Regions from separate parts of the Arthrobacter sp. A2-55 genome, predicted to be linked through region 3. Evidence: riboswitches for the same ligand, from Rfam matches in the RefSeq annotation. Region 3 holds a riboswitch; each other region holds the start of a gene.

Region 1 (5,712 bases), on a different contig from region 3:
TCTTCGACATCGGCGTGTACCTGGTGGTGGTGGGCCTGGTGATTGACGTGCTGCGGAGCCTGGGTTCGGAAATTGACCAGCATGAGGAGGACGGCATTGGGGACATCACGTTGATTGAGGACGACGAGCCGCTGGAGGTGGGCCGGTGAGCGTCAACCTGACACTGCTGCTGGTCATGGGCGTGCTGTACGCCATCGGGATCTACCTCTTGCTGGAACGCAGCCTGACCCGGGTGCTGCTGGCCCTGATGCTGCTGGCGAACGCCACCAACCTGCTGCTGCTGGCCACGGGCGGCTACGCCGGGCTGGCACCGATCTTCGGCAAGGATATTCCCGCCACGGCATACAACGATCCGCTGCCGCAGGCCTTCATCCTCACCTCCATTGTGATTTCCTTCGCCGTCACGGCCTTCATGCTCAGCCTGATCTACCGGTCATGGCTGCTCAGCCGGGCTGACCACATCCAGGATGACCGGGAAGACCGCCGTGTTGCCAGGCAGGAATTGTTCGACGCCGAGGAAGACTCCGAAATTGCCATTGAGGTGTCCGACTTCCATGAAAACAACCAGCCGGCGGGCAGCCGCGAGATGATTCCCGAAGTGACCTTGAAGAAGGCAGCAGTGCACCACGCCGTCAAGGAAGGCGGGGAATGAGCATCGCATCCCTGGCGCCGCTCGCCGTCGTCCTGCCTTTCCTGGGCGCAGCCCTGGCCTTTGTGCTGATCCGCCAGCCGCGCATCCAGCGCCGGGTCAGCCTGGGCACGCTGGCCGTGACCCTGGCACTGGAAGTGCTGGTGCTCGCCTTTGTCTGGCAGTCCGGCCCCGTGGCAGTGCACCTGGGCGGCTGGGCGCCGCCGTTCGGGATCGTCATGGTGGCGGACCAGTTCTCCTCGCTGCTGCTGGTCATTTCCTCCGCTGTCAGCCTGGCGGTGCTGGCCTATGCGTCCGGCCAGGGCGCGGCCGACGGCGAGGAAGGCGGGCCCCTGTCTGTTTTCCACCCCACGTACCTGATCCTGGTGGCCGGCGTGTCCAACGCATTCCTGGCCGGTGACCTGTTCAACCTGTATGTGGGCTTTGAGATCCTGCTGACGGCCAGCTACGTGCTTATGACGCTGGGCGGAACCGGATCGCGCATTAGGGCGGGGATCACCTACGTGGTGGTCAGCGTGGTGTCCTCGCTGCTGTTCCTGATAGCAATTGCCATGATTTACGGCGCCACGGGAACCGTCACCCTGGCCGACCTGGCCATCAAGCTGGGGCAGCTGGACCACGGGACCCAGCAACTGCTGCACGTGCTGCTGCTGGTGGCCTTTGGCATCAAGGCTGCCGTCTTTCCGCTCTCCTTCTGGCTGCCTGACTCCTATCCCACGGCGCCGGCACCCGTGACGGCGGTGTTCGCCGGGCTGCTGACCAAGGTGGGCGTCTACGCGATCATCCGCACGGAGACCCTGCTGTTCCCCTCCGACCATTTCAACACCGTGCTGATGTGGGCGGCCCTGCTGACCATGCTGGTGGGCATCCTGGGTGCGCTGGCCCAGACGGACATCAAGCGCATGCTCTCCTTCACCCTGGTGAGCCACATCGGGTACATGATCTTCGGCGTCGCGCTCTCATCAGTGCTGGGCCTGGCCGCCACCATTTTCTACATCATCCATCACATCACCATCCAGACCAGCCTGTTCATGGTGACGGGACTGGTGGAGCGCCGCGGCGGCACCTCCGCCATCTCGCGGCTGGGCGGGCTGGCCAAGCTGTCCCCCCTGCTGGCCGCGCTGTACTTCATCCCCGCCATGAACCTGTCCGGCATCCCGCCGTTTTCGGGATTCCTGGGGAAGCTGGGCCTCTTGCAGGCCGGCGTGGCGGACGGCTCGCCCATGGCGTACGTGCTGGTGGTGGGCGCCGTGGCGGCCAGCCTGCTGACGCTGCTGGTCATGGCCCGCGTGTGGAACCGCGTGTTTTGGCGCAGCACGGCCGACGCCGAGGACCCTGACCCCGTGCTGCTTGCCACGGCCCCGGACGCCTCCGGCAGGCGGAGCATGCGGGCGCTGCGCACCAGCAGGTATGTTGACGCCACCGAAGGCCGGTTCGCCGGGGAGAACGAGATCCCGATCCTGCCGAAAATGATGGTCTACTCCACCCTGGGCCTGGTGGTGCTGGGCGTGGCGCTCAGTGTATTCGCCGGGCCATTGTTTGAGCTCAGCCAGCAGGCGGCGGACGCCATGCTTGCGCGCACGCCCTACATTGCGGCCGTGCTGGGGGCGGGTGCTCCATGAGGCGGACCGTGGACGCTGTGCGCAAGCGCCGCACGTGGCAGCGGCTGCCGCTGCTCATTTGGCTGGTGGTGGTGTGGGGTGCCCTGTGGCAGGACTTCAGCCCCGGCAACCTGGTTTTTGGCCTGCTGATTGCCCTGGGGGTCTCGCAGGCGTTTTATCTGCCTCCCGTGGAATTGAGCGGCCGCTTCAACGTGCTGCACGCCCTGGTGTTTGTGATGTGGTTCCTCAAGGAAGTCACGGTGGCCAGCGCCCTGGTTGCATACTGGGCTGTGGCGCATGGGCCGCGCATCCGAAATGCCGTCATCGCCGTCCCCCTCCGCAGTCATTCGGACCTGCTCATGACGGCCACCGGCCACGTGCTGTCGCTGATCCCGGGGTCCCTGGTGGTTGAGGTGGACCGCGGCACCGCCACCTTGTACATGCACGCCATGAACACGCCCACGGCCGAAAGTGTGGAGCAGGCCCGGGCCGGGATCCGGGACATCGAGGCCCGGCTGATCCGCATCATGGGCAGCCGCGAGGAACTTGCCGCCCTCACCGTTGAGATTCGAGATAACCACGCCCCGAGGGAGGAACCATGACGGGACTGGGAACAGTGGGCGTAATTGTCGCCGTCGTGCTGTCCCTGGCGGCGGCAGGCACCATTTACCGCATCGCGGCCGGGCCGTCGCTGCTGGACCGGGTCATCGCCGCGGACGTCCTGCTGGCCATTTTCGGCGCCGCCCTGGCCACCGACATGGCACTGAAGCACCACACGGACAACCTGGCGCTGCTGGTGGTCCTGAGCGTGGTGGGATTCATTGGCTCCGTGACGGTGGCCCGCTTCGTGGCGCACCGCAAGGAGGAAGCATGAACGTGGTTGATGTGCTGACGGCCATCTGCCTGCTGGGCGGGGCCGCCATGAGCCTGGCCGCAGCCGTCGGACTGCTGCGGTTTCCTGACCTGATGAGCCGCATGCACGCCGCCACCAAGCCGCAGGTGCTGGGCCTGTTCCTGATGCTGGCCGCCGTGGCGCTGCAGCTGCAGGCCTGGTCGCTGCTGCCCGCGCTCCTGGTGGCCTGGCTGTTCCAGCTGCTGACGGTGCCGGTGTCCGCTCACATGGTGGGCCGCGCCGGCTACCGCACCAAGCACCGCCGCCCCGAACTCCTCACGGTGGACGAGCTCAATGACGTGGTAGAGGCCGTTGTGGAAGAAGGCGGCGCCTAGACCTCTTCGGGGTGCTGGTTGAAGCGGGCAATGGCCTTTTGGGTGGTGCGCCCGGCCAGGACCTGGATGATGGCGGCCACGGCGGAGGAAACCAGGGCAAAGGTGAGTGCCGAGCGGAGGCTGTTTTCCAGATTGGCTCCGTCCTTGGGCGGCTTGTTGCCGGTGCTCTTTTCCCACGCGGTGTCAACGATCTTGCTGGCCACAAACCCGGCAGCCACGCTGACGCCCGTGCCGAGCAGCTTGAACACGATATTCACAAAAACACTCCTTGGGGTGGGGCGGGGTGACGCGGTGGTGGACCTGTTGCTAGCCTAACCGTTTGCCCTCGACAGCGGTCAACGCTGAGGGAAAATATGGACGGGCCATTGCCGCGCCGCCCCTCCAAGCCAAGCACGACGGCGGTGGGCCGCCCGCCCAGGGCGCCCCGCCGCCGTCGTGCGTCATCAACATTCGCCGCCAACCGGCCGTGCGGGTAGACTAAAGCCGCAATTCAACACGACAGGGGAGCGTCATCCCGACCCGGGAACCGGCGCTGAGAGTGCGGTTCGCCGCAGACCCTCGAACCTGCTCCGGCTAGTACCGGCGAAGGGAGTCGAGTTCTCTTCGGCTGCGCGGAAATACCGCCGCGGCCGCCCCTCCTGAAAAGGAGGAAACATGAGCAAGTCAGTCGCGGGCAATTCCGCAAACTCCAAGTCAGCACCCAAATCCACGTGGCGCGTGGTGGACATTGTGGTGGCCTCCGTGCTGTCCGTGGCCGTGGGCGTCGTCTTCTGGCTGTGGTCCGCCGGCTACGGCGTGATCGCCGCTTTCACCGTGGCCTTTCCGCCCCTTGCCGGCCTGTACGGCGGCGGCTGGCTGATTGCCGGCGTGATCGGCGCACTGGTGATCCGCAAGCCCGGCGCCGCACTGTACTGCGAGATAGTGGCCGCCATTGTCGAGGCGCTCTTGGGCAGTTCCTTTGGCTTTACCGTGCTGCTGTCCGGCCTGGTCCAGGGGCTCGGCGCGGAAGTGGCCTTTGCCGCCTTCCGCTACCGCCGCTTCACACTGCCCGTGGCACTGCTGGCCGGTGCGCTGGCGGGCGTGGCCATGGGCATCAACGATTCGCTGGTCTACAACGTGGTGTGGGACTTCCCCTGGAAGCTGGTCTACACCGTGTTCGGCGCCATTTCCGGGGCTGTGCTGGCCGGGTTGCTCTCCTGGCTGGCAGTGCGCGGGCTGGCCCGCACCGGCGCCCTGGCCAATCTGCCCTCCCGCGGGGCTGCCACCGAACCGGTGGTGTAGGGAATGGCCCGCCAGCCGGGCCGAGGTGCCCCGGCCCGGAGTGCCCCGGCACTGAGCGCCCCGGGCCGGAGCGCCCCGGCGCGGGTCAGTGCCCGGGGGTGGGGCTGGCAGCACGCAGGCCGCCCGGCCAAGGCCATCCACGATCTTGACCTGGAGATCGCACCCGGCGAACGGGTGCTGCTGCTGGGACCCTCAGGCGCCGGCAAGTCCACGCTTTTGCACGCCCTGGCAGGTGTGCTGGGCGGCGAGGAGGGTGCCGACGAGTTTGGCACGCTCCTCATTGACGGCGCGCCCGTGGCGGAATCCCGCGGCCGCGCCGGGCTCATGCAGCAGGACCCCGACGCCCAGGTGGTCCTCTCCCGCATTGGCGACGACGTGGCCTTCGGTGCGGAAAACCTGTCCGTGCCGCGGGAGGAAATCTGGCGGCGTGTACCGGAAGCCCTGGAACAGGTGGGGCTGAAGTTGCCGCTGGACCACTCCAGTTCCGCCCTGTCCGGCGGGCAAAAGCAGCGGCTGGGCCTGGCCGGGATGCTGGCCATGCGCCCCGGGCTGCTCCTGCTGGACGAACCCACCGCCAACCTTGACCCCGCCGGCGTGGTGGACGTCCACGACGCGGTCCGGCGCAGCCTCGATGCCACGGGGGCCACCCTGGTGGTGGTGGAGCACCGCGTCTCCGTCTGGCTGGACGTGGTGGACAGGATTGTGGTGCTGGCGCCCGCGCGTGCCGGGGAGCCGGGCGGCGTGCTGCTGGACGGCGCCCCCGCGGAGGTCCTGGCCCAGGCAGCCGGCATGCTGGCCGCCGCCGGGGTCTGGGTGCCGGGCCGGGTTCCCGCCGTGCGTCCGCGGACTTTTTCGGCCACGGACGACGCCGGTTCCCACCTACTGCTCGACGCGGAGGCCCTGGCCGTCTCCCGGCAGGCCGGGACGCGACGGCACCCGGCCGTGCCGGCCGCC
Region 2 (5,712 bases), on a different contig from region 3:
GCCCGGGGATCCGTCCCGGGGATCCGTTCGGCCTTCGTCCTCGGGGAGAACGGGGTGAACGGGATCTTGGCGACCTCGCGGCGCCCTTGCGCAGGCGCTGGGCGATGATCACCGGTGCGGCGTCTTCCCCGGACGGTGTCGCGAACAAGGGCGCCGTCCGGCCCAGGCGCATCACCGGGACCAGGCCCGGTCTGCGGCACCGGATTCTCCTCGTCAAAGGAAACTGACAGGGCCGCACGGCTGTGGGACATGTGCATCCGCGCGATGCCCTCTTTTAGGTACGAAGATTTGACCGTGGTAGCCGTACCTCCCTCTAAATGACGGGCATTTCGTGTCTAAAACGCCGAGCAACCCCGCGGCCCACCGGTGGATCACGGCCAAGGCGGGGGGCCGCCCCCCGCCCGGGATGGTCCACCGTGGCGCCGGCCACCTTGTTGCCCTGTCGCCGTTCGCCGCATGGCCGCAGAATGGAAGGACGGCAGCAGTGCGGCAGTATCGAGGAGCAAACAATGCGGAATGTCATCCTGTACATGTCAATGTCCGTTGACGGGTTTGTTGGCAGCGTCCGTGAGCATCCGGGGATGGCAGTCCCCGAAGGCTCTGCGTTGAAGCAGTGGAAGCTTGAGGGGATCAGCAAGGCCGGTGCACATCTCATGGGGCGTGTCACCTACCAGGAGATGTCGTCGTTCTGGCCCACCTCGCAGGACCCTTACGCATCGCCAATGAACGACATCCCCAAGGTCGTGTTCTCGGCCACGCTCCGCGACGACGAGGCCACGTGGCCGCAGACCAGGGTCGCGCGCGGCGACCTCGCCACCGAGATCGCCGCCATCAAGGCAGAGCCGGGCCCCGACGTGATCGTCTGGGGAGGTGCCGGGCTTGCCGGCGGGCTCGCCGCGGCGGACCTGATCGACGAGTACCGCCTCCTGGTCCAGCCGATGGTCCTGGGGCGCGGCCAGGCCCTGTTCGACCGGCTTTCGGAATCACGGCATCTTGAGCTGGTTGGGAGCACCCCCTTCCCCAGCGGCGTCGTCGTCCAGGTCTACCGGCCGCTGAGGGGCTGAAGCGGGTCACCCACGTGGCGCGTTCGGAAGGCCGAAGCGGTCGTCCAGCCCCGATCGGCGGCGCTAGGGGCGGGGAACCACCAGCTCGGGGAGGTACACCGTGGCCCCGGCCGCCCGGAACTCGGCGCTCTTGGCCGCCATGCCGCCGGCGATCAGCTCCTGCTCCGCCGTGTCGCCGTAGGCGTCCCGAATGTCCTGGCTGATCCGCATGGAGCAGAACTTGGGGCCGCACATCGAGCAAAAGTGCGCCGTCTTGGCCGGCTCGGCGGGCAGCGTCTCGTCGTGAAAGGCCTCCGCCGTCGCCGGGTCCAGGGACAGCGAAAACTGGTCCCGCCAGCGGAATTCAAAGCGGGCCTTGGACAAGGCGTCGTCACGGTCCCGCGCACCCGGGTGGCCCTTGGCCATGTCGGCCGCATGCGCCGCGATCTTGTAGGTGATGACGCCTGTCTTCACGTCGTCCTTGTTGGGCAGCCCCAGATGTTCCTTGGGCGTGACATAGCAGAGCATGGCCGTCCCGTACCGGGCGATCTCCGTGGCACCGATCGCCGAGGTGATGTGGTCGTAGCCCGGGGCAATGTCGGTGACCAGCGGGCCCAAGGTGTAGAACGGGGCGCCGTCGCACAGCTCCTGCTGGCGCTCCACATTCTCCCGGACCAGGTGGAAGGGAATGTGGCCGGGCCCCTCCACCATGACCTGCACGTCGAATTCCCAGGCCCGCCTGGTCAGCTCGGCCAAGGTGTCCAGCTCCGCAAACTGGGCGGCGTCGTTGGCGTCGGCCGTGGAGCCCGGGCGCAGGCCGTCGCCGAGGGAGAAGGCAACATCGTAGCGGGCAAAGATCTCGCACAGCTCGTCAAAATGGGTGTAAAGGAAATTCTCCCGGTGGTGCGCCAGGCACCAGCCGGCCATGATGGACCCCCCGCGGGACACGATCCCCGTGACCCGGTTGGCCGTTAGCGGGACGTAGCGCAGCAGTACACCGGCGTGGATGGTCATGTAGTCCACCCCTTGTTCGCACTGCTCGATCACGGTGTCGCGGAAAATCTCCCACGTGAGCTGGTCCGCCTCGCCGTTGACCTTTTCCAGGGCCTGGTAGATGGGAACGGTGCCGATCGGGACCGGGGAGTTGCGGATGATCCATTCCCGCGTGGTGTGGATGTCGTCACCCGTGGAGAGGTCCATGACCGTGTCGGCGCCCCACAGCGTGGCCCATTGGAGCTTGTCCACTTCTTCGGCGATGGAGCTGGTGACGGCCGAGTTGCCGATGTTTGCGTTGATCTTCACCAGGAAGGCCCTGCCGATGATCATGGGCTCGGACTCGGGGTGGTTGATGTTGTTGGGAATGATGGCCCGGCCGGCCGCCAGCTCGCGGCGCACCAGTTCCACGTCGCAGTTTTCGCGGAGCGCCACAAAACGCATTTCCTGGGTTACGACGCCGGCCCTGGCGTAATGCATCTGGGTCACGGTGCGTCCCTCACGCGACCGCAGCGGCGCCCTCCTCGTACCGCGCCATTCCGCGGAGGCGGCGCCGCGCCGCTGGGCCGAGCGACCGTCGTCGAGCAGTTCGCGCGCCCGGCCCTGATAGTTTTCGCAATCCCCGCGAGCCGCAATCCAGGGGTCGCGCAGCGGCGGCAGTCCGCGGACCGGGTCGCTGCCCGGGCCCGCTGTCCGGTACACCTGAAGGGGCGGATTCTCCCGGCCTGGCGCCGAATCCTCCAGTGCAATGGACGTCACAGGGACCCGCAGGCCGTGGTCGGGGTCAGTCAGCCAGGACAGCGTGTGGGCAGGGCTTTGTTCGGTGGAATTCACAGGGTGGTGCTCACTTCCTTCGCCGGCATTACCCGGACAGGTTCAACGGTCCCGGGCAGCTGCAGCCCGTGTCTCAGCCCCTGCTTCGGGGCTCCCGTGTGGTCAAGATTGAAGGTACACGAGAAGAGGGTGTCGGTGTCAAGCCGTAGGATCGTTCCATGCTGGAAATCCGTCCCGCGGCGCTGAGTGAATTCTCGCTTTTGCCTGCCCTGGAAGCGGACGCGGACCAGGCATTTGCCACCCTGGACCCGCCGTTCCCTCCGGGGGCGCCGGCGGACTTTCCGCCGCCCGGCACTGCGGAATCCTATGCGGGCGCGTTCCACATCATGGTTGCCGGGAGGCCCCCCGTGGGCTTTGCCCGGCTGGAAATTGTCGATGGCCAGGCGCACCTGGCCCAGCTGGCCGTCAGCCCCGAGCATGCCCGGCAGGGGATCGGGCGGGCGCTGGTCATGGCGGCCAAGGCGTGGGCCCTTGAGGCAGGATTCCGCGCGATGACGCTGTGCACCTTTGCCGAGGTGCCCTTCAATGGCCCGTTCTACACCAGCTGCGGCTTTGCCGAGCTGGCCGACCGGGCGCTGGCCCCTGAATTGCGCCAGCTGCGCCGCGAGGAAGCAGCGCTGGGGCTCGACGCCATGGGCCGGCGCGTGGCCATGTCCGCCGAACTTCGCTAGGAAATCCCCGCCCCAATTCCCCACGGCACAAATGGGTCATCTGCCCCATGCCTCCGAAGCGCTGCGGCCCTATGCTGGCCGGACCAGGGCAAAAAAGGGAGACGGCCATGAAGACAACCACACCACGGGAATGGGCAGAAGCGGCGGAACTGGAAGCCATCCAGCCGCCCGACACCGCAGAACACTTTGCCGGCTACGCGGTGGTCGGGGTGCCCTTTGGTTCCGGCCATTACCTGGCATTCCGGCGCTTCCCCACAAGTTCGGTGGGCCCGGGGTACCGTGCCGTATGGCTGCGCACCCCCGCCGGACAGTGGACGATTTACGCAGATGCCCCGCCGGAGCTCAGCTGTGCCCGATACTTTGGCGCCGCCCTGGCGCGGGCCGCCACCGCTCCGGTCAATGCCGAGTGGACCGGGCCCGCGGCACTCACGGTGCGCGTACCCGGCGTGGTGCAGTGGGAACTGGAATTCGGCGCAACGTGGGTCACGCGGGCTGCAACGGCAACGGCCCTGCGATTTCCTGCCGCACTGTGGCGCCGGGACGGTGTGGTCAACGCCATGGCCGCCATGATGGGGCCAGCGCTGGGTGCGGGACGGATGAAACTTGCCGGGATTGTCCCCAACGGCCAAAGTTTCCAGGCCAGGCCGCTGCGGATTTGGGCCGTCACGCGCAGCCGTGCCGCCATTGGGGGCAAGGACGCGGGCACCCTGCGGCCGCTCCCCGGCCAGGCACGCCTGGGCGATTTTTGGCTCCCCCAGCGGGGCCTGTTTGCGGCGGACCTGGGCATCAGGTACCCATCCACCGCGGCACCCCACCACATACCGGATCATGAAAGGGCGGCGCAGCACCATGAGCATCATTGAAACCATTCCCGAATCGGCTGCCGCGGGACCCGTGGCACAACTGTATGCCGACGACCTCAAGGCCATGGGTTACGTTCCCAGCCACACCCGCGCCATGGCCCTGAATCCCGAGGCGCTTGCTGCCTGGCGGGCGCTGCAGGCGGCCATCGCCGGCTCGCTGGGCGTGCGGCGCTACGAGCTGGTGACGCTGGCCGCTGCACGCGGCCTCGGCTCCGCCGCATGCCTGCTGGCACACGGCCTCAAGGCACTGAAGTTCATGCCGGCGGAGCAGCTGGAGCGCGTGGCACGCGACTACCGCACCGCCGGCCTCCCCGCGGGTGAGGTGGCCATGATGGACTTCGCCCTGAAGCTCAGCACCGCCTCCGCCACCATGGACGACGCCGATTCCCAGTCCCTGCGTGACGCCGGCTTCAGCGACAGGGAGATTGTGGACATCGCCCTGGCTGCCGCGGCCCGCAACTATTTCAGCAGGGCGCTGCACGCACTGGCAGTGGACGTTGACGTGCCTGCCGGACTGGCGCCCGGGCTGCAGGACGCCCTGCTCGCACCCGTGGGCGGGGCGGGGCGCCCGGCACTCCCGGCGGCCGCGGGACCGGCAGCGGCCGGCACTTGAAACCGGTGCGGAACCTGCGCCCGCCGTAGAATGGGGGTGTGGCGGCACAGGATTTCGGCGGCTCCTTCCGGTCTCCCACGGCCCACGGGCCGGCGGGCGCAGTGCCGCGGCCCCCCGCCACGGCCAGGCGCGCCGAAGTGCTGGCGGCCCTGTCCCTGGCCATCGACCTGGGGCTTGGCCAGCCCATGGAGCACATGCTGCGCGCCATGCTGCTGGGGGTGCGGATGGCCGATCTGCTGGGACTTGGGCCGGAGGCGCGGGCCCGGACCTACTATGCCAACCTGCTGGCCTGGATTGGCTGCCATGCGGACTCCTTCGAACTGGCTGCCCGTTTTGGCGACGACATCGGCTTCCGGGCCGACTACTACCTCATTGACGCCCACGGGCTGCCCATGCTGTCGCTGATGCTGCACCACACCGGCACAGAGCTGCCGCCACTGCGGCGCGCCGCCCGGCAGTCGCAGTTCGCGGCAACGGCGGGCACGGCGGTCAGGAAGCTGATCCGTTCGCACTGCCTCTCCGCCGGGCAACTCGCCGACAGGGTGGGGCTGGACCCGGCCATGCCGGCGATCCTGGGCCATGCCTTTGAGCGCTGGGACGGCAAGGGACTCCCGGCGGGGAGGTCCGGCGTCGAAATTCCGCTGGAAATGCGCATCGCGCAGCTGGCGGACACAGCCGAGGTGTTCCTGCGGACA
Region 3 (5,712 bases):
AGGCGCCGCGGCCCGCCTCCGTGCACACGCACAGCCGGTTCCCCTGCGCATCCGTGGCAATGACGAAGCGCGGCGCAGCGCCGTGGTCCAGCGAAGCCCCTGCGGCTTCGACGGCGGACAGCACCCCCGGGCTCTGCGAGTACGGCACGGTCACATCCAGGTGGAAGCGGTTGACATTGGGCGTGGCCGTCTGCTGAAACCACACGGACGGTCCGCGGCCAAACGGGTCCACCAGCGCACCGTCCTCCGCCTTGCGGTAGCCCAACGCGGCGCGCCACGTCTCTGAAATTGCGTCCGCATCATCCGTGTCAATGGCAATTTCCACTGTGTGCAGCAACTCCGGACGGGCCGCCGCGCCGGCCTCTGACGCCGCAGCGGAAATTGCCCGCGCAAGGGCCACGTCCCGGGCGGTCACCTTGGAGCCGGCGTCATGGGAGGTCAGGGCCACAAACAAGGTGTCGTAGCGCCAGTCGACGTCGGGGTGGTGGTTGGCTTCCTGCGCCAGCGCCCCGATCGCGGCAAACAGCTCCAGTGCCGCGGCCGACGTCGGGCACTTCAGTGCCGTGCGCAAGGCACCAAGGCCCAGGGTCCAGTCAGGCAGGGAGGCCAGCTCGGCGTCGATCTCGGGGCGGGTCAAAGCATCGTTCGCGGCCACGGCAGGCTCCTTCAAGATTCCGGTCTAAAGGTCCGGGCGGCCCTCCATGGCGGAGGACGCCAAGGCGTGGGCCCGCTTGGGAATGCGCCCGGCCCGTGATGCCAGTCTGCCACCGATCACGGCGTGTTTGAAGGCCTCGGCCATGCGCACGGGGTCCTGCGCCCGGGTCACGGCTGTGGCCAGCAGCACGGCATCACAGCCCAGTTCCATGGCCAGTGCGGCGTCGGAGGCGGTCCCGATGCCGGCGTCAAGCACCACGGGGACTGACGCGCGGGAGACGATCAGTTCAATGTTGTGCGGGTTCAGGATGCCCAGCCCCGTGCCGATGGGGGCGCCCAGCGGCATGACGGCGGCAGCGCCCAGCTGTTCCAGCCGCAGGGCCACCACCGGGTCGTCGTTGGTGTAGGCAAAGACCTTGAAGCCGCGGTTCACCAGCTGTTCGGTGGCCTCGACCAGTTCGACGGCGTCCGGCAGTAGGGTGTGCTCATCGGCGATGACTTCCAGTTTCACCCAGTCCGTCTCCAGCGCCTCACGCGCCAGTTCGGCCGTCATGACCGCCTCGCGGGCCGTGAAGCAGCCGGCGGTGTTGGGCAGCACGCGGATGTTGTTCTCGACCAGCAGCTCAAAAAGGTTCGTGCCGCCGCTGCCGCCGCTGCCCGGGGCGTAGCGCCGCATGGCCACGGTGGTCAGTTCGGTGCCGGAGGCCACCAGCGCGGCGCCAAGCCCGTCAAGGCTGGGCGCGCCGCCCGTGCCCATGATCAGGCGGGAGCCCAGCGGGACTCCAGCCACGATGAACGGGTCCGTTGCTGTCAGGGTTTCAGTCATGGTGCTTCACTTTCCTCAAGGTTTGGTGCGCGGGCGGCGCTGGCTTAGCCGCCCTGGACGGCCGTGACGACCTCGACGTCGTCGCCGGGTTCCAGCGTGGTGCCGGCCCATTGGCTGCGGGGCACAATGTTCTGGTTGCGGGCCACGGCCACGCCCAGCCGGCCGCCGTCGGCAGGCTGGCCGCTGGCCAGGATGGCCCGGCCGGTGACAGCCGTGACCAGGTGCGCCACGGTGGTTCCTTCGGCCAGCGGACGGGCCGCGCCGTTGAGTTGGATGGTGCTCATGGTGTCTCCTCAGGTTCGGTGTGGGTTGACTGCAATGCGGGCGAGAACCTGTCCGGGCGGAACTGCTCCCAGGCCAGGTCCGTGACTCCGCCCAGCAGCTGGCGGGTGATGTGGGCGGCAATGGCCGTCAGAAGGACGCCGTGCCGGAAGAATCCCGTGGCGATGATGAGCCCCGGGATGTCCCTGCCGTGAGGGCCCGGAACACGGCCCAGCAGAGGTGCGTTGTCCGGGGTGCCGGGGCGGGCGCGGGCCGTGGTTTCCATGAGTTCCAGTTCGGCCACGGCGGGCACCAGCACCTGGGCGTCTCGCAGCAGCTGGTGGACTCCCCCGGCGCTGACGCCGGCCGATCCGTCCTCTCGCATGGTGGCCCCGAGCACCACGGTGTTGTCATTGCGCGGCACCAGGTACACGGGCAGTCCGCGGACCAGGCCGCGGATGGTGGCCGTGGTGAGCGGGCGCAGGTGTTCGGGGACGCGCAGGCGCAGGATGTCGCCGTACACGGGGCGCAGAGGCAGCACCAGCCCGTCCGGCAGGCCCTGCAGCGTGGGGGCGGCCAGTCCGTTGGCCACCACCACCTCCCGGGCATGGACCTCCCGGCCGTCCTCCAGCAGCACGCCCGTCACCCTGGAGCGGGTGTCCGCCGGGTCCTCATGCAACAGCTCGACGGCGTTGCGCCGGATGGAGGTTTGCTCCTCGCGGAGCCGGCCGCGCTCGGCCGCCACCACATTGAGCTGCACGCGGATGGCCGTTGCCACGCCGCGCGGATCAACCTGGTGGTCCTGGGGTATCCGGAAGGCGCAGGAAATGTGAGGGCCCACCAGCGGTTCCTGGGCCCGTGCTTCACGGATGGACAGCTGTTCAACGTCCAGCCCGTGCGCCAGCTGGACTTCACGCAAGTCAGCCAGCGCGGCTCGGTCCGCAGCATCGGCACCCAACACAAGCGTCGGCGTCGTGCGGAATCCGGTGTCAGCGTGCCCGGCGGCCACCAGCGGCGCCACAAACTCCGGCCAGCGGGCCGCGGAGGCAAGCGTAAGCGCCAGCAAGCCCTCCTCCTGGTAATGGAGTTCGCTGACCGGTGCCAGCATGCCGGCCGCGGCAAAGGTGGCTCCCGTGGCCGGCGAGGGGTCGATGACGGTGACCGCATCGCCGGCCCGCTGGGCTTCCCAGGCGATGCCCAGGCCCACGATGCCCCCGCCCACAACGGCCACGTCGGTGGTGATGGTCTCCGGCACTGTGCGCGCCATTTTTGGGTCTCCTTCCCTACGCCGGCATGATCCGGATCAGGTTCCACGCCCTTGCGGGCGCCTGTCGGTCGGCGCAGTCGGCGCCCTCTCAGCCAGCTTTCCTGGCTCCCGCGGTACTGAACTAGTCTAGGAGATATGCACACCCCTTCGCTCACACATGACGCCATGCCCCTTTTCTCCGCCCTCGCCGAGCCGGCCCGGGACTCGCCCACTGTGGCCGGCGCCAGGCTGTATGTCTGCACTGACGCCCGCCGGGACCGCGGGGACTTTGCCGAGTTTGTCCGGGCGGCGTACGCCGGCGGCGTGGACATCATCCAGCTGCGGGACAAGTTCCTGGAGGCCGCCGAGGAACTGGAGTTGCTGGCTGTGTTGCGCTCTGTTGCGGAGGAATTCGGCAAGCTGTGGGCGGTCAACGACCGTGCCGACATTGCATCCCTGTCCGGCGCCCCCGTGTTCCATGTGGGGCAAAAGGACCTGCCGCTGCCAGCCGCCCGGTCCCTGGTGGGCCCGTCGGTGTCCGTGGGTCTCTCCAGCCACGACCGCCTCCAGGCCTCCGCCGCCGCCTCCAGCCACTTCGCCGACTACTTCTGCGTGGGGCCGCTGTGGGCCACGCCCACCAAGCCTGGCCGGGCCGCCGTCGGCCTTGACCTGGTGAAGCACGCCGCCTCCCTGCGCACGTCCAAGCCGTGGTTTGCCATCGGCGGGGTGGACCTTTCAAACGTTGACGCAGTGGTGGAGGCCGGCGCCTCCCGGATTGTGGTGGTCAGGGCGGTCACCGACGCTGAAGATCCGACGGCGGCCGCCCAGGAACTGCTGTCCCGCTTGCCTGCGCTGGGGTAGCGTCCGCGGCCGTTGCCCTAGACGAGCCCCGCGATCCCCGCCATCCGCGCCAGGACGTCCAGCTGCACGTCGAAGAGGGCTGCCGGGTCGTGGAAGGTTGACTTCCCGTATTGGCCAAACACCTCGAAGCTGACGGCGCCAAAAATCGCCGCCCAGGCCAGGACTCCGCGGGCCAGGGCGTTGTCATCCGCCGTGATGCCCCATTCGCTGCGGATGGCCTCGAAGTCCGCAGCGAGAAGGTGGCCGGGAACGGATTCCGCCTCTGTGCCGGCATGTTCTTCGGCTGGACCCGCGGGCGGTCCGCCAGCCCTGATGCCCGCAGTGTAGGCGCCCTCCAGGATGCCCACCAGCTTGGCGATGACGCGGGTGCCCGGTCCCGTTGTCTGGTCCGCGGGGGCGTCATAACCTGGCACGGGTGAGCCAAAAAGAAGTCCGTAGCGGGCCTGTTCAGCCAGGGCCCATGTTCGGACGGCCCGTCCCAACGCCCGGAACCGCCCCGAATAATCGGCCTCGGGAACCTTGTCCACGGCCGCATCCACGGCGTCTCCCAGTGAATTGTAGGCATCCACCAGCAGCAGGGTCAGCAACTCGTCACGGCTCTCGACGTAGCGGTAGACGGCGGAGGAGACCACGCCAAGGTCGCGGGCCACAGCCCGCAGCGACAGTCCCGCCGCTCCGTGGACGGCCAGGTGGCGGCGGCCGATCAACAAGATCTCATCCATGGTCTGGAGCCGTGCGCGCTCCCGCGGTGTTTGTGCCATGCCCTGATTTTGAACCATTGTGAGAGCGTCGTCAACTTTAGTGAGCAGTGCTCTTGACATTGGCGATCCCCTGTTTGACACTTAATTTTAGAGAGCACCGCTCTCTAATTCACAAATTCCGCTCCACAGAATCGAGACCACCATGGACGCCGTCAAGGTCGTCACCGGCGCCGGGCCCGTCGGCTGGACCGTTGCCACTCAACTCGCCGAAGCCGGCCAGCACGTCAGGGTCCTGACCCGTTCCGGTTCGGGTCCGGATCATCCGGGCATTGAAAGGCTGCGCGTGGACGTCAGCCACCCGGGGGCACTCCGGGCGTCACTTGCCGGCGCCGACGCCATTTTCCATTGCGTTCATGGTTCCAAATACAACGCCGAAACATGGCGGCGCGAGCTCCCGGCGGCCGAGCAGGTGGTGCTGGCGGCGGCGGGCGAGGGTGGCGCCGTCGTCGTTTTCCCGGAGAGCCTCTATTCCTACAGCCAGCCCAGCGCCGTCATGGCGGAGGACAGCCCGCGCCTGGCCGAAGGCGGAAAGCGCGGCGTACGGACCCTCTTGCTGGCAGCCCGGGCGGCCTCCCCCACGCCCACGGTCAGCGTGGTGGCCTCGGACTTCTTCGGCCCGCAAGTCCGCAACGCCCATGCGGGCGAGCGCATGGTCCCGCAGCTGCTTCGGGGACGGCGAGTGTCCGTGGTCGCCCGGGCGGATGTGCCGCACTCGTTTACCTACGTCCCGGACCTCGCCGCGGCCATGATCAGGGCAGCCGCCATGCCCGGCCTGTGGAATTCCGTGCTCCACGCCCCCACCAACCCGGCGCTGACGCAGCGCGCCCTCGCCGCCGCATTCACCTCCGCCGCGGGGCTGCCGGCGCCGAAGGTGGGTGCCGTCCCGGCCTGGGTGCTGCGTGCCTCGGGGATGTTCTCCAGCGACGTGCGGGACCTGGCGGAGACGCTGTACCAGTTCCAGCGGCCGTTCATCATGGACTCCGCCGCCAGCCAGGAATTGCTAGGGCTGGCACCCACTCCGCTGGAAACCGCGGCGAAGGAGACCGTGGAGTGGTGGCGCGGGCAAGCCTAGCTGGCAGGCTCGGCCCGTGCGGCAATCTTGC
Region 4 (5,712 bases), on a different contig from region 3:
AGGCGAAGGTCGGTGCCGCGCGGTGCGGCCAGGTGTTCGGCTCCGCCCATCATGGTGGGCTCCCAGTCGAAGACCATGGCGTCGTCTTCGCCGATCACCACGGTGTCCCCGGGGGTGGCGCCGGCCTTGAACAGGCCCGTCTCCACGCCTGCCTTGGCCAGCCGGTCCGCCAGGTAGCCGATGGCTTCCTCGTTTTGGAAGTCTGTCTGCTTCACCCAGCGCTCGGGCTTTTCGCCCAAGACGCGGAACAGCGGCTCAAGGTTCTTCTCTTCGCGCCGGATGGTGAAAGGCGTGGCGTTGACAGCGCGGGGCCGCAGCACCACGGGAGTCACCTTGGCCGGGGCGGCGGCAATGGCGTCGCGGGCAGCCTGGACAATTTCGGCCATGGCGAAGCCAAGCTGGCGCAGGCCCTCATGGCTGGCCGCGGAGACTTCAAAGACCCTGTATCCGCGGGCTTCCAGGTCACCCTTGACGAATTCGGCCATGTCGCGGCCGTCCGGGGAGTCGATCTTGTTCAGGGCCACCAGCTTGGGGCGCTCATTGAGCGGGACCACGTCGCCGTCGGCCCCGGCAAAGCTCATGTCCACCGCGTAACGGTCCAGTTCGCTTTCAATGACGGCCAGGTCTGACAGGGGGTCGCGGTCCGCTTCCAGGGTGGCGCAGTCCAACACGTGCACCAGCGCTGCGCAGCGTTCCACGTGGCGCAGGAAGTTGTGGCCTAGGCCCTTGCCTTCGCTGGCGCCCTCGATGAGCCCCGGCACGTCGGCAATGGTAAAGCGGATCTCCCCTGCCTGGACCACGCCCAGGTTGGGGACCAGGGTGGTGAACGGGTAGTCGGCAATCTTCGGCCGGGCCGCGGACATCGCAGCAATCAGGCTGGACTTGCCGGCGGAGGGAAAGCCCACCAGGGCGATGTCGGCAATGGACTTCAGTTCCAGGACGATGTCGCGTTCCTCGCCCTCGACGCCCAGGAGCGCAAAGCCGGGGGCCTTGCGCTTGAGCGTGGACAGTTGCGAGTTGCCCAGTCCGCCCTGCCCGCCGGCGGCGGCAATGAATTCGGTGCCCTCGCCCACCAGGTCGGCCAGGACGGTGCCGGACTTGTCCTTGACCACCGTGCCGTCCGGGACGTTGAGGATCAGGGACTCGCCGATCTTGCCGTCCCGCCAGTCGCCCATGCCGGGCCCGCCGTTGGTGCCGTGGCGGTGCGGGGCATGGTGGAAGTCAAGGAGGGTGGTGGTTTGCGCGCTCACGCGCAGGATCACGTCGCCGCCGTCGCCGCCCTTGCCGCCGTCGGGCCCTCCCAGCGGCTTGAACTTTTCGCGCTTGACCGAGACGCAGCCATGGCCGCCAGTCCCGCCGGATACGTGCAAAACAACCCGGTCAACAAAGCTGGCCAATGAATTCTCCTCGATTGATGCTGCCCTTGCGGACTCATTCTAGTCCGCGTATTAAAACACAGTGGAGCGAGCCGTGCGGCCCGCTCCACTGGTAAAAAAGCTTTGGTGTTAGACCGCAGCGGCGACGATGTTCACCACGCGGCGGCCGCGGCGCTGGCCGAACTCGACCGCACCGGCGTCCAGGGCGAACAAGGTGTCGTCCTTGCCGATGCCGACGCCGGCGCCCGGGTGGAAGTGGGTGCCGCGCTGGCGGACGATGATCTCGCCCGCCTTGACAACCTGACCGCCGAAGCGCTTGACGCCCAAGTACTGAGCGTTGGAGTCACGACCGTTGCGAGTGGAACTCGCACCCTTTTTATGTGCCATTGTAAAATGCCTACCTTTTGACTAAAAGACTGTTTAAGTTGATCGACGTGCCGAACGCGGAATTACGCGATCGAGGTGATCTTGACCTTGGACAGTTCCTGACGGTGGCCCTGGCGCTTCTTGTAACCGGTCTTGTTCTTGAACTTCTGGATGACGATCTTCGGCCCGCGAAGATCCTCCAACTTCTCAGCCGTAACCTTTACATTAGCCAGGTCCTTTGCGGCGGTGGTGATTGTTTCACCATCAACCAAGAGCAAAGCGGGCAGCTCAAGCGTGCTGCCGACTCCACCGGGGACGCGGTTCATGGTCACGTAGTCTCCAACGGAAACCTTTTCTTGACGGCCGCCTGCGCGGACAATCGCGTACACCACTGGGGAACTCACTTCTCTCGACGTTTATAACAAAGTATTGATGTGCCTCAACGCCGTGGACCTCAATGGAGTTCTACCATGGAGTGGTTGCCCTAGGTTGGCGTAAGCACCGAAGATCAAGAATACGCTAATTCCTGCCCCGGCCGCAAATGAGACTGGCCCGCTGTCCCGGATTCGCTGCGTGCCGGACAGCTGTCCGCGCGCATCAGCCCGTTTGAGAGGAACCATGCGCAACTACTCTAGCGCGCCTGGGGACGCGGCGCCCGTTCTGCGGGTGTGGCGCGCCGGTTTTTTCCGCAGCACCCCGGTGGCGTTAATCACCTGCCGGCCTTTCAGGCGTGCAGCCGTGCGGCGTCAAAGAAGTCCACCTCGTATTGGGCCGAGTGCACAAACGCCTCGCGCATGCGTTCGCGGTCCAGGGCAGATCCCCGGCGCGCGGCGGCGTCAACTATGCGCACGGCGGCCTCAGCGGCGTCGGCGAACGCCTGGTCGGCGTACGTTTCCAGCCACCTGGCGTACGGGTGCACGCCGTCGAACGCCAGGTAGTCCGCGTGCAGGACCCGGCCCACTTCGGCGTACAGCCAGTAACAGGGCAGCACGGCGGCCACCACTTCCCCGTAGCTGCCGGCGAACGCCGCGGCCTGCAGGTGGTCAACGTAGTGTTTGGTCACGGGGCCCGGGCCCACGTCCAGGGGGTGCCGGGCCAGCCAGTCGCCGTGCAGCGCCAGCTCCACGGCAAGGCAATTTTCTGCCCCCTTGGCCCAAAACAGCTGTTCCTCCGCGGTGGGGGCAAGGGCGCTGGCGCGCGCCAGCACGCGCGAGTAGCTGCCCAGGTACATGGCGTCCTGCGCCAGGTAGTACGCAAAGTGGGCCTCAGTGAGCGTGCCGGCCGCGAGGTCCTTGATGAAGCCGAGCTCAAAAATGGCCTTGCGTTGGGGCTCCACCTCGTCCCAGAGGCTCCTGCTGAACGCATTGCCCGCCGGTGGCGCCGCGTCCCAGAGCGAATGGAAGTGGTTGACCGGCCCATGGCCGTGCCCCACCTCGAGTTCGGCGGACGTTTCCAGCGCATCCCACAACCATCCCTTGGCGCGGCGCACGGACTCCGGCCAGTGATTGGTCTGGGCCTGGACAGTGGCCAGCGCTGCGGAGAGCGAGCAGCCCGTGCCGTGCGTGTTGGCGGTGTCGATGCGCAGTGCCGTGAACTCTTCCACGCTGCCGCCGGGTTCCACGAGGGCGTCCGGGCAGGCGCTGCCGGCCAGGTGGCCGCCCTTCACCAGCACGCGCACCTGTGACGTGGCGGCCAGGCGCCGGCCCTGCTCGAGCGCCGCTTCCCAGGAGTCCGCCTCGGCTTCCCCCACCAGCACTGCCAGCTCGGGCAGGTTGGGGGTCACCAGGTGGGCGTGCTGCAGGAGGTCCAGCAGGGCCAGGCGCGCATCCACCGCCACGAGGGAGTCGCCACTGCTGGCCACCATCACCGGGTCCAGCACCACCACGGCGGGCCGCGTGGTTTCCAGCCACTCCCCCACGGCGCGCATTACCTCGGGATTGGCCAGCATGCCGATCTTCACGGCGTCAATGGCAATGTCGTCCGACAGCGACTCAAGCTGCCGGCGCAGGAATTCCGCAGGGGGTACGTGGACCGACTGCACGCCCCGGGTGTTTTGGGCAGTCAGGGCCGTGACGGCCGCCATCGCGTACCCGCCGTTGGCGGCAATGGACTTGATGTCCGCCTGGATCCCGGCGCCGCCGGACGGGTCGGAACCGGCAATGCTCAGGACTCGCGGGTGGCGGCGCACCGTGGCTGCCGGCGTCGGGGCTGCTGCCCGGTCTCCGGTTGCGGGTTCGGACAAGGTGTTGACGATCATGGGGACATCCCTTCGCCGGTGCTGGCCGGGCAGGTTCAACGGGTTTTATCTCAGCCGGCCCTGCTGGCCTGGCACCCCGTGTCGCACCCCAGCCTAGCCCGCCCGCGTCCCCCTGGGAAAAATTGCGTGACGGAAAATTCCGGACCGGGCGTTTCACCCCGGCCACACGCCAGTATGCAGCGATGGCGGCTTTGCCCGCAGGCAAGCCGCCATCGCTGCATACTGACCGCACAGTCAGTGCAGTTGTGAGCCCTACAGCTCGGAGGCGGGAACCCCCACACCCAGCATGATGATGGGCTCCGGTGCCTTCTTGGCCGGTTGGGCCTTCGCAGCCTCAGCCCTGGGAGTGTCAGCCGTGGCGGCCCGCCCCGAACCGGCCGTTGCCGGAGCCTGGGCGCCAGCGGGCTCCGACGTTTCCACGGACATGTCGGCTCCGCCCTGGGCGCTGCGGGCGCTGCGGTTGCGCCGTGCCCGGCGGGGGCGGCCGTTCCCGGATTCTTCACCGGCCGCCGCATGCGAGCCGGCCAGTTGGTCAAGTGCTTCGGCAAGTCCGGCCAGGCGCTGCGCCTGCTCGGCATTTCCGGCGTGGGGCGTGTCATTGTGGTGCCCGCGGGGCAGCTCAATGGCTTCCCCGCCCAAGGTCACAATGGCGTTCTCCCCCAGGCTGGCGGGCAGCGCCTTGACCTCAACTTCCTCCACCTCGGCCGCCGGGGACGAGGCCCCAGCACCGGCGCCCACACCGGAACCTGCACCGGCGCCTGCACCGTGGTGGGCGGCGGCGGCAGCGGCGGCAATGTTCGCCAGCGCGGCCCGGGCCTCGTGGGCCTTTTGCACCTTCTGGGCCTCGGTGGCGCCGTCGGCCGGGTCATGCGAAAGCTCGACGGCGTCGGTCCCGTCTGCGTGCTCGTTGTCCAGGTGGGCCGGGCGGTTGTTGCGGTTGCGCTTTCGCTCACTGCGCGTGGAGCGGTTGGCCGTCCGTTCGTTTTCGCGGTGCTCGGGCCGGGAAGCGTGCGCATGGTGGGTGTCAACGGCCACGGTGTGAACGCGGCGGTGCTCCACCGGGATCTCGTGGGTGACCATGCCGCGGCCGGCACAGGTCTCGCAGAGCTCGCCAAAGACTTCCAGCAGTCCGGTGCCCATGCGCTTGCGCGTCATCTGCACCAGGCCCAGGCTGGTGACCTCGGCCACCTGGTGCTTGGTCCGGTCCCGGCCCAGGCACTCCACCAGGCGCCGGAGCACCAGGTCGCGGTTGGATTCCAGGACCATGTCAATAAAGTCAATGACGATGATGCCGCCAATGTCGCGCAGGCGCAGCTGGCGGACCACTTCCTCCGCCGCTTCGAGGTTGTTTTTGGTGACGGTTTCCTCCAGGTTGCCGCCGGAGCCGGTGAACTTGCCCGTGTTCACGTCAACCACTGTCATGGCCTCGGTGCGGTCAATGACCAGCGAGCCGCCGGACGGCAGGAACACCTTGCGTTCCAGGGCCTTCGAGATTTGCTCGTCGATGCGGTGGACGCCAAAGATGTCTTCCGGCCGGGTCCACTTTTCCAGGCGGTCCAGCAGGTCCGGGGCCACATACGTCACATAGGCCTCAATGGTGTCCCACGCCTCCTCGCCGGAGACGATCAGCTTGCTGAAGTCCTCGTTGAAGACGTCGCGAACCACCTTGATGGTCAGGTCCGGTTCGGCGTACAGCATCTCCGGCGCCAGGGT

What was found. A riboswitch is a leader RNA that binds a small molecule or an ion and turns the genes downstream of it on or off. The one in region 3 is predicted to bind thiamine pyrophosphate.
Region 1: another riboswitch for thiamine pyrophosphate. It lies ahead of LPN03_RS04505 (ECF transporter S component); the one in region 3 lies ahead of thiO (glycine oxidase ThiO).
Region 2: another riboswitch for thiamine pyrophosphate. It lies ahead of thiC (phosphomethylpyrimidine synthase ThiC); the one in region 3 lies ahead of thiO (glycine oxidase ThiO).
Region 4: another riboswitch for thiamine pyrophosphate. It lies ahead of thiD (bifunctional hydroxymethylpyrimidine kinase/phosphomethylpyrimidine kinase); the one in region 3 lies ahead of thiO (glycine oxidase ThiO).

What each region holds. Positions count from the first base shown of each region.
Region 1 covers NZ_JAJLOZ010000009.1:49,439-55,150, reverse strand. The annotation lists gene LPN03_RS04540 (Na+/H+ antiporter subunit A) at 1-149, shown strand, start outside; gene LPN03_RS04535 (Na(+)/H(+) antiporter subunit C) at 146-652, shown strand; gene LPN03_RS04530 (Na+/H+ antiporter subunit D) at 649-2,271, shown strand; gene LPN03_RS04525 (Na+/H+ antiporter subunit E) at 2,280-2,852, shown strand; gene LPN03_RS04520 (monovalent cation/H+ antiporter complex subunit F) at 2,849-3,124, shown strand; gene mnhG (monovalent cation/H(+) antiporter subunit G) at 3,121-3,477, shown strand; gene LPN03_RS04510 (DUF4235 domain-containing protein) at 3,474-3,734, opposite strand; TPP riboswitch at 3,968-4,085, shown strand; gene LPN03_RS04505 (ECF transporter S component) at 4,132-4,758, shown strand; gene LPN03_RS04500 (ABC transporter ATP-binding protein) at 4,762-5,712, shown strand, end outside.
Region 2 covers NZ_JAJLOZ010000045.1:675-6,386, reverse strand. The annotation lists gene LPN03_RS12955 (dihydrofolate reductase family protein) at 510-1,064, shown strand; gene thiC (phosphomethylpyrimidine synthase ThiC) at 1,128-2,870, opposite strand; TPP riboswitch at 2,868-2,978, opposite strand; gene LPN03_RS12945 (GNAT family N-acetyltransferase) at 3,029-3,541, shown strand; gene LPN03_RS12940 (hypothetical protein) at 3,649-4,404, shown strand; gene LPN03_RS12935 (carboxymuconolactone decarboxylase family protein) at 4,391-5,017, shown strand; partial or broken gene LPN03_RS12930 (HD-GYP domain-containing protein) at 5,056-5,712, shown strand, end outside.
Region 3 covers NZ_JAJLOZ010000056.1:21,773-27,484, forward strand. The annotation lists gene LPN03_RS14850 (4a-hydroxytetrahydrobiopterin dehydratase) at 1-655, opposite strand, end outside; gene LPN03_RS14855 (thiazole synthase) at 680-1,480, opposite strand; gene thiS (sulfur carrier protein ThiS) at 1,525-1,764, opposite strand; gene thiO (glycine oxidase ThiO) at 1,761-3,008, opposite strand; TPP riboswitch at 3,005-3,129, opposite strand; gene thiE (thiamine phosphate synthase) at 3,174-3,848, shown strand; gene LPN03_RS14875 (TetR/AcrR family transcriptional regulator) at 3,866-4,609, opposite strand; gene LPN03_RS14880 (NAD-dependent epimerase/dehydratase family protein) at 4,752-5,681, shown strand; gene LPN03_RS14885 (MarR family winged helix-turn-helix transcriptional regulator) at 5,678-5,712, opposite strand, start outside.
Region 4 covers NZ_JAJLOZ010000001.1:128,066-133,777, forward strand. The annotation lists gene obgE (GTPase ObgE) at 1-1,397, opposite strand, end outside; gene rpmA (50S ribosomal protein L27) at 1,506-1,763, opposite strand; gene rplU (50S ribosomal protein L21) at 1,826-2,134, opposite strand; gene thiD (bifunctional hydroxymethylpyrimidine kinase/phosphomethylpyrimidine kinase) at 2,467-3,999, opposite strand; TPP riboswitch at 3,990-4,088, opposite strand; gene LPN03_RS00615 (Rne/Rng family ribonuclease) at 4,252-5,712, opposite strand, start outside.